Regions from separate parts of the Arthrobacter sp. B0427-1-12 genome, predicted to be linked through region 2. Evidence: predicted binding sites of a transcription regulator. Region 2 holds the regulator's gene; the other holds the start of a gene.
What was found. Region 2 encodes HspR, which represses chaperone genes until heat shock. Its sites were predicted from a motif close to AAGTTGAGTCNNNNNGACTCAACTT; they were not measured.
Positions count from the first base shown of each region.

Region 1: the regulator HspR is predicted to act here: its motif matches at 4,214-4,238, upstream of AC5RWU_RS22270 (ATP-dependent Clp protease ATP-binding subunit).

Region 1 is NZ_JBNHIC010000076.1:3,352-12,458, forward strand. Features, by position in the region: gene AC5RWU_RS22260 (cytochrome P450) at 1-253, opposite strand, end outside; gene AC5RWU_RS22265 (LysR family transcriptional regulator) at 458-1,339, opposite strand; gene AC5RWU_RS22270 (ATP-dependent Clp protease ATP-binding subunit) at 1,617-4,199, opposite strand; partial or broken gene AC5RWU_RS22275 (pyruvate kinase) at 4,319-5,035, shown strand; gene AC5RWU_RS22280 (cold-shock protein) at 5,417-5,620, shown strand; gene AC5RWU_RS22285 (hypothetical protein) at 5,696-5,872, opposite strand; gene AC5RWU_RS22290 (hypothetical protein) at 6,082-6,531, shown strand; gene AC5RWU_RS22295 (fatty acid desaturase family protein) at 6,532-7,551, opposite strand; gene AC5RWU_RS22300 (pyridoxamine 5'-phosphate oxidase family protein) at 7,824-8,246, opposite strand.
Region 2 is NZ_JBNHIC010000001.1:234,346-243,452, reverse strand. Features, by position in the region: gene AC5RWU_RS01265 (pyridoxal-phosphate dependent enzyme) at 1-378, shown strand, start outside; gene AC5RWU_RS01260 (pyridoxamine 5'-phosphate oxidase family protein) at 427-885, shown strand; gene AC5RWU_RS01255 (DEAD/DEAH box helicase) at 914-2,539, opposite strand; gene AC5RWU_RS01250 (MarR family winged helix-turn-helix transcriptional regulator) at 2,762-3,250, opposite strand; gene trmB (tRNA (guanosine(46)-N7)-methyltransferase TrmB) at 3,531-4,388, shown strand; gene AC5RWU_RS01240 (hypothetical protein) at 4,549-5,457, shown strand; gene AC5RWU_RS01235 (DMP19 family protein) at 5,555-6,550, opposite strand; gene AC5RWU_RS01230 (UPF0758 domain-containing protein) at 6,750-7,040, shown strand; gene AC5RWU_RS01225 (heat shock protein transcriptional repressor HspR) at 6,967-7,395, opposite strand; gene AC5RWU_RS01220 (DnaJ C-terminal domain-containing protein) at 7,516-8,493, opposite strand; gene AC5RWU_RS01215 (nucleotide exchange factor GrpE) at 8,589-9,107, opposite strand, start outside.

The sequences.
Region 1 (9,107 bases), on a different contig from region 2:
CGGTCGCCAAGCTCGTCCCGACGAGGGCGGCGTTCATGTCGTCGTTGAAGGCCACGGCGGTGGAGGAGAAGACCTCCCAGTTCGCCAGAGCCTCGCGGATCGCTTCGTAGCGGGTCAGCGCCCAGATGCCGTTCTTTTCGAGACGGACCACGGAGCCCTGTTCCCGCAGTTCGGCGAAGAAGGGGTACGGGTCCAGCAGAACCTCATCGGAAAACAGGTCGATCTTGGATGAAACCGATGTCTCAACGGTCATCAGGCACCTCACATAGTGGCTCGGGGTTCGCATCAGCGGGAAGGCGCGCTTCCCTTGCGAGTCGTTGTCTGCATGGGCGGCGGTGGAGAGACCGAAGTCCCCATTGAGATCTGTCTCACAGCACCGCCACTCACATTCAAGGCCATCGTCAGCCCATGGGGGAAGTGAATAATCCGTATATGTTCCATGCAGGAGCTGAATGCATTACCTGGGCGGCAGGTAGCGGGCCCGCAGCGGTTCGGCGGCCTCGAGGAGGATTTCACGCAGCCAGGCCTTGAACGGGCCCTCGGCGAGCCAGGGGTTCCAGACCATGTCGATGCCCAAGGCCTCGATAGGGAACGGAAACTCCTCCACGCGCAGGTCGAACCGGCCCTCGAATTCCAGTCCGACCTGGTACCGGTGGACCGCCACGCCGCCGCCCGCCTGGGCAATCAGGTGGGGAATGAACAGGTAGTCGGACACGAGCTGGCGCACTCTGTAGGGAATCTTCTTCTCGTGCAGGATCTCGTAGGGGCGCTGGCGTTCCGAGGGCGCGTCGAGAAACACGTGGGGCACTTTCTCCAGCAGTTCCAGTGCGTCAGCTTCCTTAGGCTCATTCCACGACGCGACCACCACCCACCGGTCGTCGTACAGGCGCTCCCGCGGATAAGGCGAGGGAAATGCCTCGGGGAGCAAAACGACGTCGGCCGCGTCCTCCGCAAACGCTGCGCTGGTTGCGACGCTCGTGGTGCGGAGCCGCAGCACGGTGTTCGGCGCCCGCTGCGCCAAGAGCCGGCTGAGCTCGCTGCCGATCACGAAGGCGGTGGTGTTGGTCGTCGCCACGGTGATCAGCCGGCGGTCCACTGCGGGATCGAAGGAGGAACCGGTCACGATCCTCGCCGCCTGGTTCAACGCCTGCCTCAGCGGCGCGATGAGTTCGACCGCCCTGGGCGTGAGCACCATCCCGCGCCCCTGCCGCACGAGGAGTTCATCCCCCAGTAAGCGCCGGGTCCGGTTCAGCCCGTGGCTCATGGCCGGCTGCGACAGCCCGACCTTGCTCGCCGCCTTCGTTACCGACCGCTCTTCCAGCAGCGCCAGGAGCGGCACCAGCAGATTGAGGTCGACGGAGGCGAGCCGGGATAGATCTGCATCTGCCTGAACTCGTCGACGGCGATCCGCACCATGGTCCGGCGCTCATGCGCTGGTCCCATGACGACGGTTCGGGTACCGCTGTGGCGCTCAACTACCGGATCCCGATTCCCAAGCTGCGCCGCCTGAGCAATGCCGCTCCGGCCGCCGCGTCGCCTGCCGCCTGACAGTGCTGTCATAGACAGGGCCGGCCGGGAAGAGACGTCTTTTCCCGGCCGGCCCTGTAGTGTCAGTGCTACGTCGCCAGCGGCTCCGTCACGGCAGCCTCCACGCGCAGCTCCCCGCTGTCGACAGCCACGGTGACCCGACCGCCGTCGTGCACGGCGGAGGCGACCAGCAGGTCGGCGATCCGGTCGTCCAGCTCACGCTGGATGACCCGGCGCAGCGGGCGGGCGCCGTATTCGGGCTCGTAGCCGCGCTCGGCGATCCAGTCCACGGCCTCCTCGCTGACCGACAGGCCGATGCCCTGGGCGGCCAGCCGGTCCTCGGTCCGGGCCAGCTGCAGCCGCACGATCGCGCGCAGCTGCTCCCGGTCCAGCTTGCGGAACAGCAGGATCTCATCGATCCGGTTGAGGAACTCCGGCCGCATGGACTCGCGCAGCCGGCCCATCACCCGGTCCCGCAGCGCCTTCTCCGAACCGAAGCCGTTGCCCTCGCTGCCTCCGGCGGTGAAGCCCAGCGCCCCGCTCTTGCTGGCCAGGAACTCGGACCCCAAGTTGGAGGTCATGATGACCACCGTGTTCCGGAAGTCGACGGTGCGGCCCTGGCCGTCGGTGAGGCGGCCGTCGTCGAGCACCTGCAGCAGCAGGTTGAACACGTCCGGGTGCGCCTTCTCCACCTCGTCCAGCAGCACCACCGAGTACGGCCGGCGCCGGACGCGCTCGGTCAGCTGGCCGGCCTCGCCGTAGCCGACGTAGCCCGGAGGGGCGCCGACCAGCCGGGAGACCGTGTGGCGCTCGCCGAACTCGCTCATGTCGAAGCGGACCATGGCGTCCTCGTCGCCGAACAGTGACTCGGCCAGGGCCTTGGCCAGCTCGGTCTTGCCGACGCCGGTGGGGCCGAGGAACAGGAAGCTGCCCACCGGGCGGCCTTCGTCCCCCATGCCCGTGCGGCTGCGGCGCACCGCCCTGGCGATGGCCGTCACGGCGTCGTCCTGCCCGATGACCCGCCGGTGCAGGTCCGACTCCAGCCGGGCCAGCCGGCTGCGGTCGCCCTCGGTCAGCCGGGCCGCGGGGATGCCGGTGGCGCGGGAGATGATCGCGGCGATCTCGGCCTCGCCGACCACCGCCTCCGGTGACCTTTCGGCGCCCGGGCGGGATCCGGCGTCGTGCGCTTCCGCTGCGGTAATCTTCCGGTTCAGGCCCTCAATCTCGTCGCGCAGCCGGGAGGCTTCCTCGTAGTTCTCCTCCGCGACGGCGGCGTTCTTGGCGTCCTCCAGCTTCGCGACCTGCCGGCGCAGGGCGGCCACGTCAACGCGCGGGCCGCGCTGCAGGCTCAGCCGCGCGCCGGCCTGGTCGATCAGGTCGATCGCCTTGTCCGGCAGGAAGCGATCCGTGAGGTAGCGGTGGGACAGTCCGACGGCGGCGCGCAGCGCCTCCTCCGTGTAGGTCACCTGGTGGTGCTCCTCGTAGCGGTCCTTCAGCCCGGCGAGGATCTGCACCGCGTCCTCAATGGACGGCTCGCCCACGTGCACCGGCTGGAAGCGGCGCTCCAGCGCCGGATCCTTCTCCACCTTGCGGTACTCGGCCAGGGTGGTGGCGCCGACCAGGTGCAGCTCGCCGCGGGCCAGCCGCGGCTTGAGGATGTTGCCCGCATCCATGCCGCCCTCGCCCGCGCCACCGGCGCCGACGACGGTGTGCAGCTCGTCGATAAACACGATCAGGTTCCCGCCGTGCGTGGCGATCTCCTCCATGGTCTTGGTCAGCCGCTCCTCAAAATCGCCGCGGTAGCGGGTGCCGGCCAGCATGCCCGGCAGGTCCAGAGCTACCACGCGCTTGCCGTGCAGCTGCTCCGGGACCTCGCCGGCGACGATCGCCTGGGCCAGACCCTCGATGATCGCGGTCTTGCCCACGCCGGCCTCGCCGATCAGCACCGGGTTGTTCTTGGTGCGGCGGGCCAGGATCTCGATGGTCTGCTCGATCTCCTCCGCGCGGCCGATCACCGGATCCAGCTGGTTGTCCCGGGCGCGGGCGGTCAGGTCCATGCCGAACTGGTCGAGCATGGGGGTATTGTTTTGGGTTGTTTCCGGGGTGCCGGCGTTGGCCTGAGGCTGGGCGCTGGCGCTTTGGTTGGCGCTGGCGTGCTGCAGGGCCTGCGGGGTTACGCCGGCCGCAGCCAGGACCTGTCCGGCGGCCGTCTCCTGGTTGAGCACGAACGCGGCGAACAGGTGCTCCGGATCGATGTAGGTGGAGCCGAAGGCGCGGGCCACCTGGTAGGCGTCCAGCAGGGCGCGCTGCGCCGAGGCCGTGAACGACGGCGGTGTGCCTGGTTTCTCTGCCGAAGGTTCCGGATGCTTCTCCGGCAGCCGCTGCTCGGCTGCGCGGGTGATGGCGGCGGGCTCGGCGCCGGCTAGCTTGATCTGTCCGGCGGCCGGTTCCTGCTCCGCCATGACACGCACAATGTGCAGGGCGTCGACCTCGGTATGGCCAAGGTCGGCCGCGAACCGGGATGCCTGGGCCAGCACTTCGTGTGAGCGGCGGCTCAGCAGCCGGGTGATGTCTACCGTGCGGCGTGACTGGGCTGCACGCTGGCCCTGCAGGTAGCGGGCCAGGAACTCATCGAACGATCCGTTGCCGGCGGGTCCGAAGAACAAGGGCATTGATCCTCCTTGGTAAGTTGAGTGCCTTCGACTCAAGTTAACACAGGGGAGGGGGATTTATTCCGGGGCATAACGGCCGAACTGCAATCCCTGCCTTGGCGGGACGGGAGCGGTCCGGCCTGACCGTCGGAGGGACGGTGTCCAACAACAAAGGCATCAACCTGGCCCATGTTGCCGTCAAGGTTCCCGCACTGAGTGAGAAGGACGAGAACGACCTGCGCTGGGCCATCCGCCGCGGTGTGGATTTCGTCGCGCCCTCCTTCGTCCGGGACGCCGCCGCCATCAGGCGCGTCCACGAAATCATGGATGAAGAAGGCCGCCGAATTCCAGTGATGCCAAGATCGAAAAGCCGCAGGCGGTGGAGGCGCTCCCTCAAATCGTCGAAGCGTTCGACGCGATCATGGTCGCCCGCGGCGGCCTCGGCGTCGAACTTGCACTGGGGGAAGTGCCTGTCGTGCAGAAGCGGGCCATCGAACTGGCCCGCCGCCGGGCCAAACCGGTCATCGTGACCACCCAGGTCCTCGAATCAGACCGGTGACTCGGCGCGCCGCCTGGCACGCCTTCGCCCGCTCAAACCCGTATTTGCCTTTGCCCCGGTGGAGCAGGTGTCGAACCAGTTGGCACTGACTTGGGGCATCCAGCCCGTCCTGACCACCACCGGAAACCACACCGATCAGATGGCAGCACAGGTTGACCGCGGCCTCCGGGACCTGGGAATCGCGCAGAACGGCGACCTCGTCGTCATCGCCGCAGGATCCCTTCCCGGACAGGCCGGATCCATCAACGCGCTGAAAGTCCATAAGGTCGGCGACCCCACCAGCGCCCTCGGCCCCTAGCCGATCGGCAGTACTAACCCCGAAAGCACTTAGTGATGCGGGGCTTGACCTGACACGCCAGGCTGTGTTCGTGGCGGGGGAGGACTGACCGTGACAGAAACATTGGATCCCATCGCGACCGCTAAAGCCATGCACCTGTCATAGGCACTGATATCGGTGTTTGCCTGTAGGCGCATCAGAGTTCGACCGGGCAGCTCCGCCGCCCTGATCCCGGTAACTGACGGGACTTCCTTTCGCGTCAGCCTAACGGCTGGCGGCGGCTGCACGGGAGCATCCTAACTCCTTGCTGCCGGTGCACCTCTCATCTAGGTTGGAAGTGGACGCCCGCGGGGTAGGTTCCCGTCCGGGAACCGGCGGTGCGGCCAAGAAGGAATAATCAGCATGGCAACAGGCACTGTCAAATGGTTCAACGCCGAAAAGGGCTTTGGCTTCATCAGCCAGGATGACAACGGACCGGACGTGTTCGCGCACTTTTCGGCAATCGCCTCCAGCGGCTACCGCTCCCTGGAGGAGAACCAGCGGGTCGAGTTCGATATCGCCCAGGGCCCGAAGGGCCTGCAGGCCGAGAACATCCGCCCGCTTTAACGACTTTCGAACCAACTGCGCCCCCCGGACCCTTAAGGTCCAGGGGGCGCTCCACACGTGGGCGGAATGCACCGTTCAGACAGCCGTACTGTCGGGGATCAGCCAGATGGTGAACTCCTGCGGGTCGATGATCCGCCGGGAGCCGGGCAGGGGCTCAGTGATCCAGGCGACGCCGAGGTCCGGGGCCACGGATTCGACCCTGCCGTGCAGATGGATTACGTCCCCGCGCCGGGCTTCAACGTCGGGCTTCAACGTAGTCGCCGGGCTGGAGCATGCCGACATCCGTGACTTTGAGGCCGGCGCTGAGCGTTTCAGCCATGTCATGCCTCCGGAAGGTGACCGTCGTACGGGCTGTGCTCAGAGGCTCTTCCGGTGGCGGGGCAGTCCTTTGCTCGTCCGGGGGGCGGGTTTTCCGGGTGATCCGGCCGGGACAACTGGGGTGGCGGTGGGAAAATGCGGTTATGAGCATCAATGTTTCATCCGGTGAGCCGGCCGTGGATACTTCGCCCGAATCGGTGCTTCGGCTCACCTCCGTGGTTGCGGTTTCGCGTGAGGTCTACGCGGAGAAGGCCCCGGACCGGTACACGGTGTCGGCGGTGTTTTCCAGGCGGGTCAATCCGGCCGAGGCAAAGCTGATTCAGGGACCGGCGGCCCATGAGCGGTTGGCGGAGCAGGGCTACGAACACGTCCGCCTCGGCATTGACGAGCGGCGGCTGGAGATCGCCAACACCAATCTGGAAGAGCTGAATTCAGGTTTGGCCAAGGTGATCGGCTCCCTGGTCCGGAAGATCAGCGAGCAGGCACGCCGTGAACAGGAACAACGGGACGAAGCGGCCCTGCAGAAGAGCCGCGCGGAGGCGGGCCGCCGCAAGGAAGTCGAGGAACTGGCGCGGCAGATCTCCTTCGACTGACTACCCGCGGTATTGCTGCACGAGCGGGCACCTGAACGGGTCGCCGGATCTGAGGCCTACCTGGTTGAGGTACCGCACGATGGTCCCGTAGGACTCCCACAGGGAGGTTTCCGTGTACGGGACGCCGTGTTCGCGGCAGTACGCGCGGACGGTATGCCGGACCCTGCGCAGGTTCGGCCTGGGCATGTCCGGAAAGAGGTGGTGCTCGATCTGGCGGTTCAGGCCGCCCATGGCAAAGTCCAGCAGCCGGCCGCCGCGGATGTTCCGCGACATCACCACCTGGCGGCGGAAGAAGTCGATGGTGGCATTGGCCGGCACCCAGGGCATCCCCTTATGGTTCGGAGCGAACGCGGCACCGAGCAGGAACCCGAAGACGCTGAGCTGAACGGCCAGGAACGCCGCCGCCTTCCCCGGCGGCAGCACCGCGGCCAGCAGGGCAAGGTAGCCGCCGAAATGCACGGCCAGGAACAGCGCCTCGACCCACCGGTGCCTCACCCCGGCAGTGGCCACGATGGTCCGGATGCTCGCCGCATGCAGCTGGGGGCCTTCCAGCAGCAGCAGCGGAAAGAGCAGATACCCCTGGCGTTTCGCCGCAGCCGCGGCGAACCCCTTCCGTCCCCGGGCGGCCCCGGGGGTAAAGGCCATCACCGTCGAGACAATGTCCGGGTCCCTGCCCACCTGGTTCGGCGCCTGGTGGTGGCGGTTGTGCTTGGTGCTCCACCAGCCGTAGCTCAGCCCGGTCAGGAGCCCGGAAATCACCCGGGCCGCCCACTCGTTCCAGCGGTGCGACCGGAAGATCTGCCGGTGCGCCGCCTCATGGCCCAGGAACCCGAACTGGGCCAGCACCGCGCCCAGCAGCCCCGCCAGAACCAGCTGGTACCACGAGTCACCCAGCCGGACAATGCCGACCCCGATCGCGGCGGTGGCCAGGACCATCCCGATGATCATCATCCAGTAGAACCCGTAGCACCGCCTGAGCAGACCATCCCGCTGAACCTGCCGCAGCAGCTGGGCGTACACGTTTACATGGCCGGCACATTTTCCCGAAGCGGCTGACTGATGTGAGTCCGAAGGTTCACTGTGAGCACTCATCACCGACCCGTCATTCCTGCCCGGGCAACCGGGGCACCTGCGCCGAACTGCTCCTCACTGCTGGGGTCATCTCAGGATAGCCCCGGGGAATAACACCGGGGAATAACACCTGAACGGGTTTGTTTTCCGGCTGGCATCGAAATCCGTGCCCGCGGTCCGGCCCGGCGTCAGGGCAGGGTGCCTCTGCCGTGGGTGCGGTGTCAGCTCTGCGGTTCCGGTCCGCGGGCGAAGCGCCGGCCGGTGATTTTCTGCGGGGTGATTTCCACGTAGATGTTTTCGGGCGTCGGAATCCAGGAGTGCAGGGGAAGCCGGGAAGCGGCCTCGATTTCGGCCCCGGTCCGCAGTGATCGGGCGGTGCCGTGCACGATGACGCTCCAGGCGAAGTCCTCGGTGTAGCCGTCGGTTTCCAGGGCCACCCGGCGATTGATGGTCAGGTTTACGAGTTTGCTGCCCTGGGCGGTGCGGAACAGCACCACTCCGTCGTGGGCGAGGTAGTTGATGGGAAAGATTTCGGGGTAGTCCCCGACACTGACCGCCAGCCGGCCCAGATCGGAGCCGGCCAGCAGGTCCCAGGACTCAGCGGCATCGAGTTCGAGTACGGGATGATCCTGATCGGGCATCATGGTTTTTGTTCTCCCTGCCTGGGCTTAAGACGGATAAGGCGGTCCTGCTGATCACGGCTGGGCCCACAGAGCGGTCCCCGGACCGGATTTGAGCTCCTCCAGGTTCGTATGGGCGATTTCGAGCCGGCGGTCGGACACCGTCAGGCCGTAGCCGGTTCCGCAGCCAGAAAACCCGCGACCACCGACAGCAGCCGAAACGTGAATCCGCACGCGTGTCCATAAGCCGGACGCCCTGCTGGGCATTCGTTCCCGTACCCACAATTTTCCCACACCGGGGAATTCGCCAACGGCTTAGCCCGGGCCATCTCAGGAGGATCCACAGCTGAAGACAGGCACGAAACCTCACTGAGCCAACCGCCCGCGGATGTCGACGTATGCGCTGTTATCAGCGTCTGAAGGAGTTGGTGCAGAGAATCCGGCAGCCGACCCTGGGGTCCTTGGCCCAGGAGGAGCGCGGTCCCCGGTCGATGGTAGCCAGCCGCCGGGTCAGCTCCCTGTGGCCGGGTCCAGCGGCCTGGTCATCACCCGTAGCCTTCTGCACTGGGGCGACATTCCAAGGCGGACGCTATTCGAAGTCTGTACCTCGCCTATGCGTCCGGTCCCTCCACCGACCATGACGTGCAGCCGCGCCTCAGGCAATGGATTGGTTCCCTCCCGCGGACTGACCGTGCTGTCCCGGCGCAACCGCGAAATGGGCATGAGGAGGTCACCGGTGCCCGCATGGTCCCCGCCCTGCACGGAGACAAGGCCATCTGTGCCGAAGAGACTGGCTGGCAGCATCTCCTCGCCCTTTACGCATCCTTGCGGGCAGAATGGGCTCGGAACGGTTTCAACCTGTCGGGAAGGACGCATCAGGTGGGC
Region 2 (9,107 bases):
GGCCCGTCGCTGCTGAGCGTGGAACCGCGGGGCGCCGCCTGCCTGCTGGAATCCCTGAAGGCCGGCAGGCGGACGTCGGTGGAAACCGGCCGTACCATGCTTGCCGGCCTGGATTGTGGCACCGTTTCGCTCACGGCCTGGCCTGATCTGCGCGGCGGAACAGACGCCGCCGTGGCCATTGCAGATGAGCAGGCGGCCCGGGCCATGGCCGACCTGGGCCGCCTGAAGGTGGACTCGGGTCCGTGCGGCGCAACCTCGCTGGCGGGCATGCGCAGGGCGCTTGGCGAGCCAGCCCTGAGGGAAGCCATGGGCGTCACCGGACAGGCTGCCATCGTACTTTTGTGCACGGAGGACACAGCGGCGAGTCCAACGGGCTGACCGCAGCGGGCCCTACACTCCGCCATGGCCAGCGCCTAGACTGAGCCTATGGACGCCAATGATGCAGTTCACGGAATCCGCGACCTCTCTGCCAATGAGTGCTGGCAGGCCATCCGCACTGCTGAGATCGCCCGTTTGGCGGTCATCATCCGGGACCATCCGGACATCTTCCCGATCACCTACGTGGTGGACCACGGCACGGTCGTCTTCCGCACCGCGCAGGGCAGCAAACTGGACGGCGTACTGTCCGGCCACCCCGTGGCCTTCGAGGTGGACGGCTACGATGCGGGCAGCAACCATGCCTGGAGCGCTGTGATCAAGGGCCGGGCCGAGCGGCTGCAGAACATCGAGGACATCCTGGCCTCCGCCATGCTCCCGCTGTTCCCCTGGCAGGAAGGCGAGAAGAACAACTTCATCCGGATCGTCCCCACGGAGATCACCGGACGCCGCTTCCGGATAGCACCGGGCGCGCGGCAACAGTCCATCAGCGAACGGGCGGTCGAATAGCCACCGGATGTCCCGAGGCCGCAGCCGATCAGCGGCTGCGGCGCCGCTCCTGTGTTGCCGGTACGGAGGCACGGCGCGAACCGCGCGGGGCGGCCGGCCGCTGGCCCGTGGCAGGACGCTGAGCGGACCGCTGGGCCGAGGAGGACCGCTGGCCACCCTCGTTCCCGTTCATTCCACCGTCGCGGGCGCTTCCGGCGGCGCTGCTGTGGGCGCCATGGCTGCGGGGAGCGACGTCCTGGCGCGCACCGCGCCGGCCGGCGTCGCCGGTGCGGGGCTGCGGCTGGCCCGAAGCCTTCCCGCGGCCGCCGCGGCCCTCACCGCCTGCGGAACGCTGCGCGCGCTTGCGCTGGGCGTTGGCGCCGGTGGATTTGCCGCCGCCCTGCTGCGGCAGCTTCTGTGCCAGCAGCATGGCCCGGGTGCGCGGATCGACCTTTTCAGCCATCTCGCCCACCAGCTTTTCCACCAGCGGTGAGGTTGCGGTGACACGCTCGAACGCGACATCGACACCGGCGGCCTTCATCAGCTTTCGGACGTCGGACTGCTGCTCGGGCAGGGTCACGGTGACCACCGTGCCGTCGGAACCGGCACGGGCGGTGCGTCCGGAGCGGTGCAGGTAGGCCTTGTGTTCCGTGGGCGGGTCGACATGGATGACCAGTTCGACGTCGTCCACGTGCACTCCGCGGGCGGCGACGTCGGTGGCCACCAGGACGCGGACATCACCGGCGGCGAACTCGGCCAGGTTGCGGTCGCGGGCGTTCTGGGAGAGGTTGCCGTGCAGATCGACGGCGGGGATGCCAACATCGGTCAGCTGCTTCGCCAGCTTCCGGGCGTGGTGCTTGGTGCGCATGAACAGCACGCGGCGGCCCGTACCGGCTGCCAGCTGCACGATCAGCTGCTTCTTGACGGTCTGGTCATTGACCACCAGCACGTGGTGCTCCATGGTGGTGACCGCGGCCTGCGGGTCGTCCACCGAATGCGTCAGCGGATTGGACAGGTAGCGCTTGACCAGCTTGTCCACGCCGTTGTCCAACGTGGCGGAGAACAGCAGGCGCTGGCCGCGCTCGGGCGTGGCGTCCAGCAGACGCTTGACCACGGGCAGGAAGCCAAGGTCCGCCATATGGTCCGCCTCATCCAGCACCGTGATTTCCACCGCCTCCAGGGTGACGATGCGCTGCTTCATCAGGTCCTCGAGGCGGCCCGGGCAGGCGATGACGATGTCGATGCCGGCGCGCAGCGCCTTTTCCTGGCGCTGCTGGGAGACACCGCCGTAGATCACGGTAGTGTTCAGGCCCAGCTCGGCCGCCAGCGGTTCGATCGTGTTGTTGAGCTGGGTGGCCAGTTCGCGGGTCGGCGCGAGCACCAGGCCCAGGGGACGGCCGGGACGACGGCGGTGTGCGGCTTCGCGCTCGGCAAGCCGGGAGACGAGCGGCAGGGCGAAGGCCAGTGTCTTGCCCGAACCCGTGCGGCCGCGCCCAAGTACGTCACGGCCGGCAAGAGTGTCCGGCAGGGTCTGGACCTGGATCGGGAACGGCGCCGTGATGCCCTGGGCGGCCAGGGCGTTGGCCAGGGCCCGGGGCACGCCCAGAGCGGAAAAACGCGGGGTGGAATCGGCCGGAATGGCTGAAATCGGGCGCGAGGCAACAGAAGTAGTCATGGATGTACAGGTACTTTCGGTCAGTGTCCCCGCCGCGGGTCCGCGAGGGGTTCGCCGAAGAAAAGTCAGACAGTGTCAACCGCTCAGGGGCTGGCCTGCCGGAACACACGTGGTGACCGGGGCCGGTGGCTGATGGAACAGCGGGACAGAATGTAAGCGTTCAACGACGCAGGCTGCACCGAAGCGCAGCAACTTCCTCAAGTCTACCAGCAGCAGGCTGGGTCAGGATCCGCCCAGCTTGTCCGCCGCCTCCTGGATGGCCCGGCAGAGCTTCCGCAGGAAATCGGTGGTGCCCTCCGGAATCCGGATCTGCTCCTGGAAGGAGCCCACGATGGCTGCCTCGTACTGTTCACCCACCCACTTCATGGCGTGCCGGCCGGCCGGGGTCAAGTCCAGCAGCAGGCTGCGGCGGTCACTGGGATGGGGTCGGCGGGCCACGAAACCGGCGTTCTCCAGGCGGTCGATCATCGCCGTGGCTGATCCGGTGGTGATGCTGAGCATCCGGGCGAGGTCCTTCGGAGTCATCCGGCCGGCATCGAGCAGATGGACAAGAGCGTTCAACTCGTTCAGGCCAAGGCCCAGTTCACCGGCAAAATGTATGCGCAGGCGCAGGGTATTGGCATTCAGGACCCGAAGGATGTCCACCAAAGCGCGGACATCCTGCTTCGGAACAGGATCCCCGATCGTGTCACTGCTGGGTGCTGTCGGCATCTTTTCCCCCTCTGCCGCAGAGTCTACCAAGTTACTCGGTAGCCGAGTGATTGGCTCAAACTCCGGAAACCCGCGGCAACTCGAGGAGAGTTCTAGGGTCAGCCGGGCAATAAGGCCGTCTTTACTTGATTATCAAGCTACTTCATGGAACGCTCGGATCCAAGGGAAACACCAGTTGGGGGTAGATGCCCGCAGGACCGGCGTTGGTCCTGCGGGCATCTATTTGCTCCCGGCGGCCGGCCAACCGGCACCAGCGTCCCAGCGGCTATCCTTTACTGCGATGAACAACCAGCCGCACTCCCCCGACCAGCCCGATACCCCAGCCGCCGGCGCCTACCGCAGCCAGCCGGTCTCCTTCGTCCGCCGCGGTTCCCGACTGCAGGGCCGCAGGCAGCAGGCCTGGGAAGACTATGCCGCCCGATTCGTGGTGGACGTGCCCCGCCGGCAGGCCGATACCTCGGTGCATCCCGGCTTCGTTTTCGATGCCGCGGCCGCCTTTGGGCGCAAGGCGCCTCTGGTCGTCGAGATCGGTTCGGGGCTGGGCGAGGCTGTCGTCAATGCCGCCGAACAGTATCCGGACAGGAACTTCCTGGCGGTCGAGGTTTACCGCCCGGGACTGGCGCAGACACTCCTGCGCATCGGCCAGCGGGGCCTGACCAACGTGCGCGTGGTCCAGGCCAATGCGCCGGAGGTACTGAGCACCATGCTTCCCGAGGACTCGGTCAGCGAAGTCTGGGTGTTCTTCCCGGATCCGTGGCACAAGACCAGGCACATCAAACGGCGGCTGGTCAAGGACAGCTTCGCTCCGCTGGTGGCCCGCGTCCTCGAAGCCGGCGGCCTCTGGCGACTGGCCACCGACTGGTCCGACTACGCGGTTCAAATGCGGGAAGTGCTGGACAGGGCAGCGGATTTCCAGAATGTGCATGCGGGTGAACGCAGCGGCGCCGACAGCCCGCTGACTCGGGTGTGGGCCAGCGGCGCCGAGGGCCGGGTCCCATCCGCCGACCTGGATGACAAGGGCGGCTGGGCGCCGCGCTTCGAGGGCCGGATCGTGACCAGCTTCGAGAACAAAGCGCACCGCGCCGGCCGGGAGATCTTCGACCTCACTTACCGGCGCACGGCGCGCGCTTCAGCCTGACGGCGCCAGGCTTGCCGGCCGCCGTCGTAATTTTCAGCCCGAAACTTGTGCATGTGATTTGAACCTCATCCCGTCGCGTCTCGTCTTCACTGTCAGAGGCGCGCTCTGACCGCCTCCCTTCATCCCGAGCCCTGCCCGGATAATCAGGAGGTACCAAACCATGAACCACAAGCTGCGCGGCGTCATCGCTGCGATGGCGCTGAGCCTGCTGGCCTTGACGGCCTGCGGGCAGCAGGGGGGGACGGAACAGACCGAATCCCCCGCCGAAACGACGGCGGCGGGTGACGTCGACCTGATGACCGCCGATTCCCCGCTGGGCGAGATTGTCGTCGACAGCGACGGTATGACGTTGTACTACTTCACCCGCGACACCGCCAACTCCGGTGTGAGTGCGTGCGAAGGCCAGTGCCTCATCGACTGGCCGCCCATGCTGACGGACAACGAAACCCCCGTGGTTGAAGGCGTCACGGGCGAGGTCGGCACCATTGAGGGCCCGGACGGCCCCGACGGCCAGCGCTGGGTCACCCTCAACGGCATGCCGCTGTACTACTGGATCCGGGACAACCAGCCGGGCGATGTGACCGGCCAGGACGTGGGCCAGGTCTGGTACGTCGTGGCACCGGACGGCACGATGATCACTGATCCGCTTCCCGCCACCGAATCCCCGTCTCCGACTGAAGGAACCACCGAGGGAACCGGCGGCGCCGCGGGCGAAGGTGCTGCAGACCTGGCAGTCGCGGAAAGCGAAGCGGGCCAGATCGTCGTCAACGGCGAAGGCCTGAGCGTCTACTACTACACGCGGGACACCGCGAATTCGGGCGTGAGCGCCTGCACCGGCGGTTGCCTCCAGGCCTGGCCGCCGGTAACCACCGAGAGCGATTCGCCATCCGTTGAGGGAGTGACCGGCGAAATCGGAACCATCGATACGCCGGACGGCCAGAAGCAGATCACCATCAACGGCATGCCGATCTATCTTTACGCAGAGGATCAGGCACCTGGTGACATCATTGGTCAGGGCGTCGGCGATGTGTGGTACCTCGTGGCTCCCGATGGAACCATGATGCAGTAAGCAGGGCTGTGCAACAGCATTGCCAGGGGCCGGGCGGGGCCGGACACGTCAAGCGTCCCGCCCCGCTGCCGTGCCGGCGATCTCTTCGGCAGAGCTCCTAGCGCAGCGGACTGGCCTGGGTGGCGGATGCCTGCTCTTCGTCGTCGGCGTCCTCGTCGTCGAATTCCACTGAGGCGACAATCTCGCGGGTATCGCCGTCGATCATCAGTGCCTCATTTTCCCGCTCGATCATCAGGTACTCACCCTGGTCGGTGGTGAAGTGCCAGGCAAAAGCGGTTTCGCCCTGCCACTTGAACTGCGGGTCGCCGAGGGTGATCGCCTCGAGTTCCTGGCCGGCCACCTCGGTGAGAACCCGGATAATGCGCTCGGACTCCGGCATATTCTCCGCCAGGTAGCGGGCCGCGGCTTCCTTCCGTTCCGCCAGATCCGGAATCTCCGCGACACGACGGCCCACATAGTCCTCCAGTCCGTCCCGGGGAATGACCTGCAACTCCGGCAGGGAACGCAGCCAGGCGGCGTTCCTGGCCACCAGATCGTCCGAATCGTTCAGCGCGTAGAAGTCCTCGTCGATATCGTCGAAAATGTCCTCTTCGTCTTCGTCGTAGTCTTCTTCCGGGTCAGGCATGGATTCGCTGTTCCGGGCGGAGCCGTCGTCGTCCAGGTCTTCGTCCGGGTCTTCGTCCCAGTCGCCCTCCAGATCGTCCTCGTCCAGGTCATCGAAAAACGCATCGCTGAGGAAGAAGTCCTTTTCCTCCTCGTCCAGTTCTTCGAACGCGGCCACGGCCTTCTCGAACAGCCGGGCATGGGCATCCGCGCCCATGAGGTTCAGGCCCTCGAGGACGCGTTCGTTGAGTTCCGCCTTCCAGCCGGAATTGAAGATGTACTGGGCGAATCCGCCGTTGAGCACCTGCGTGAGGTAGAAATCGACGTAGTAGCTGCGCAGCGCATTGATGGCGATCTCGTCTTCGGTGAGCAGCTCAGTCAGCAAGGCGTTGACCAGGGTGACGTTGGACGAAACGACGGCGTCGTCGCCCTCCTGGACGCTTTCGGCGGAAACGACGACGTTGAGCTGTGCTGCGGCTGGTGCGCTCATGGTGGGTCCTCATTCATCGTGGGACGTATTGACCCTTCGAACGTAGCCGCCGGTACCAGCCCGGGCGATGTTCTGCAGTTGAACTTCAGGCGAATCTTGGCCGACCGCCTCCCGGCACTGCTCCTCCACCGCCGGGACACCCGGAACAGTTGCCCACAGCGAAGCCGGCCGGCCTCGGGAACGCCTGCGTCGGGTGTGACTGTCCCGGCTGCGGGACGCGGAGGTCCTGGCTCTGGTGATTGGGTCCGGCACCCGCGGGCTGAGCAGCCTGGAACTGGCCGGCCTGGTGTTGACGGAGTTCGGCGGGCCGGCCGGGCTCCAGTCTGTTTCCGTTGAGCGGCTCCAGGACATCGGCGGGGTGGGGCCGGCACTGGCCATACGGCTCGCCGGAGCGATGGAACTGGCCCGGCGCTCGGCTAATGACCCTGCGGCCGCCAAACCACCAGGGCCTGCGAACGTGGCCGCGGACGCTGCCCCCGCGCCAGGCTGACGACATCACCGGCCAGTCCTGCGGCGAAGATCCGCCGGGCCTCGGCGCTGCCGCGGGCCTGGGCGTCCGCAAGCTCCTCGCTCAGTTCCCGTACACGCGCCTCCAGCAGCGCCACCTGGGTCTCCAGTTCGAGGATCCGTTTGATCCCCTCGAGCGACACCCCTTCCTGGGAAAGGCGCTGCACTTCGCGCAATGTCTCGATGTCCCGCTGTGAATAACGGCGGGCCCGGCCAGGCGCACGGCTGGGTGACACAAGGCCCAGGCGGTCGTACTGCCGCAGGGTCTGGGGGTGCATCTCCGCCAGCTCCGCCGCCACGGAGATCACAAATATGGGCGCATTGCTGTCAATGCCCACTGTTCTCCTTTCACCAAGTCATCGGCCATGCCGGGCAGCGCGGGCGCCGTTCCCGCCGCGGCCGGAGCCGCGGCGGGAACCGCAGCCTGGCCGCGGCACAGGCCGGCTGCTACGTTCAACCTACAGCCGCGCTTTGTCGCCCAGGTGGGCCCTGGGGCCGCCGTCGGCCGTGGCCGCCGCGAAGGCCTTCACCGCGTCCTCGGCTTCCTTGCTCAGCTTCTGCGGAACGACGACGTCGATGGTCACCAGCAGGTCACCGGTCGCCTTCGAGGTCGACACACCGCGCCCTTTGACGCGCAGCGTCCTCCCCGACGGGGTTCCCGGCGGAATCCGCAGCTTAACCGTCTCCCCTGTCAGCGTCGGTACCTGGATCTGCGCGCCGAGCGCTGCCTCGGGGAAGGTTACGGGAACATGGATCCGGATATTGTCGCCCTCACGCGTGAAGAACTCGTGGGGCTTGACGTTGACCGTCACCAGCAGGTCGCCGTTGCCCGCCGGACCCGGCTGTCCCTTGCCGCGAACCCTGACCTTCTGGCCGTCCTTGATGCCGGCGGGGATACGGACGTCAATGACCTCGCCGGATGGTTCCCGCAGGCCGATGCTGGTTCCTTTGATCGACCCGGCAAAGGAAATGCTGGTGGTCGCGGTCCGGTCCGCACCCTTCTGCGGTGCCTGCCGGTATCCCCCGTAGCCGCCGGCCCCACCGAAGAGATCGGCGAATTCCGGCGGCAGGCCCGAAGCCGTGAAGCCGCCTGCCTGCCGTCCTCGGCCATGGCCGCCGGCGCCGAACAGTCCGCCGAAAATATCCTCGAAGCCGCTGCCGCCCGGCTGGCCGGCACCGTGCGCACTGAACCGCGCGCCACCGCCCATGGCCCGGATCGCATCGTACTGCTGGCGTTCCTCCGGATCCGACAGCACGGAGTAGGCCTCGCTCACGTCCTTGAACGTCTTTTCCGCCGCGGGATCGTTCTGGTTCTGGTCCGGGTGGAACTGGCGCGCGAGCTTGCGGTATGCCTTCTTGATGTCAGCGTCGCTGGCATCCTTGGGAACGCCCAGGATCTTATAGAAGTCCTTGTCGATCCAGTCCTGGCTGGCCATGGCACCTCCTTTCTTCTCAATGTAGAACAGTTACGGCCGAAAGCGGCGAGGGCCAGAGCGGCCTTCGGGAAAGGCGGCTCTGGCCCCTACGGACGCTATTCAGGTACCGCGACGATTACCTGGGCCGGCCGGAGGGTCCGGTCGTTGCTCTTGTAACCGAAGCGGAGGACCTGGCTCACGGTATCCGTCTCGACATCAGCGCTGGACTGCTGCATGAGCGCCTCGTGGATGTTCGGGTCGAACGCGACACCGCTTTCCTCGATGCGGACCAGACCGTAGCCGGCCAGCACGTTCTCCAGCTTGACGGCGATCGCAGCGAACGGCCCGCTTTCCAGGTCGCCGGCCTGCCGTGCGGCATCGATGTCATCCAGCACCGGCAGCAGCGAATTCAGCATGCTGATCACCGCTGCGTCCCGGGCGACATCCCGGTCACGCTCCACCCGCTTACGGTAGTTGACATACTCCGCCTGCAGCCGCTTGAGGTCAGCAAGCCGCTCGGCCGCGAGATCCGTCTCGACGGTTTCGCCGGTTTCCGTTTCCGGACCGGCTCCGTCCCCGGCTTCCGCCTCGAGGCCGGCCTCCTTGAGGATCGCCTCGGCCTGCGCTAGAGCGTC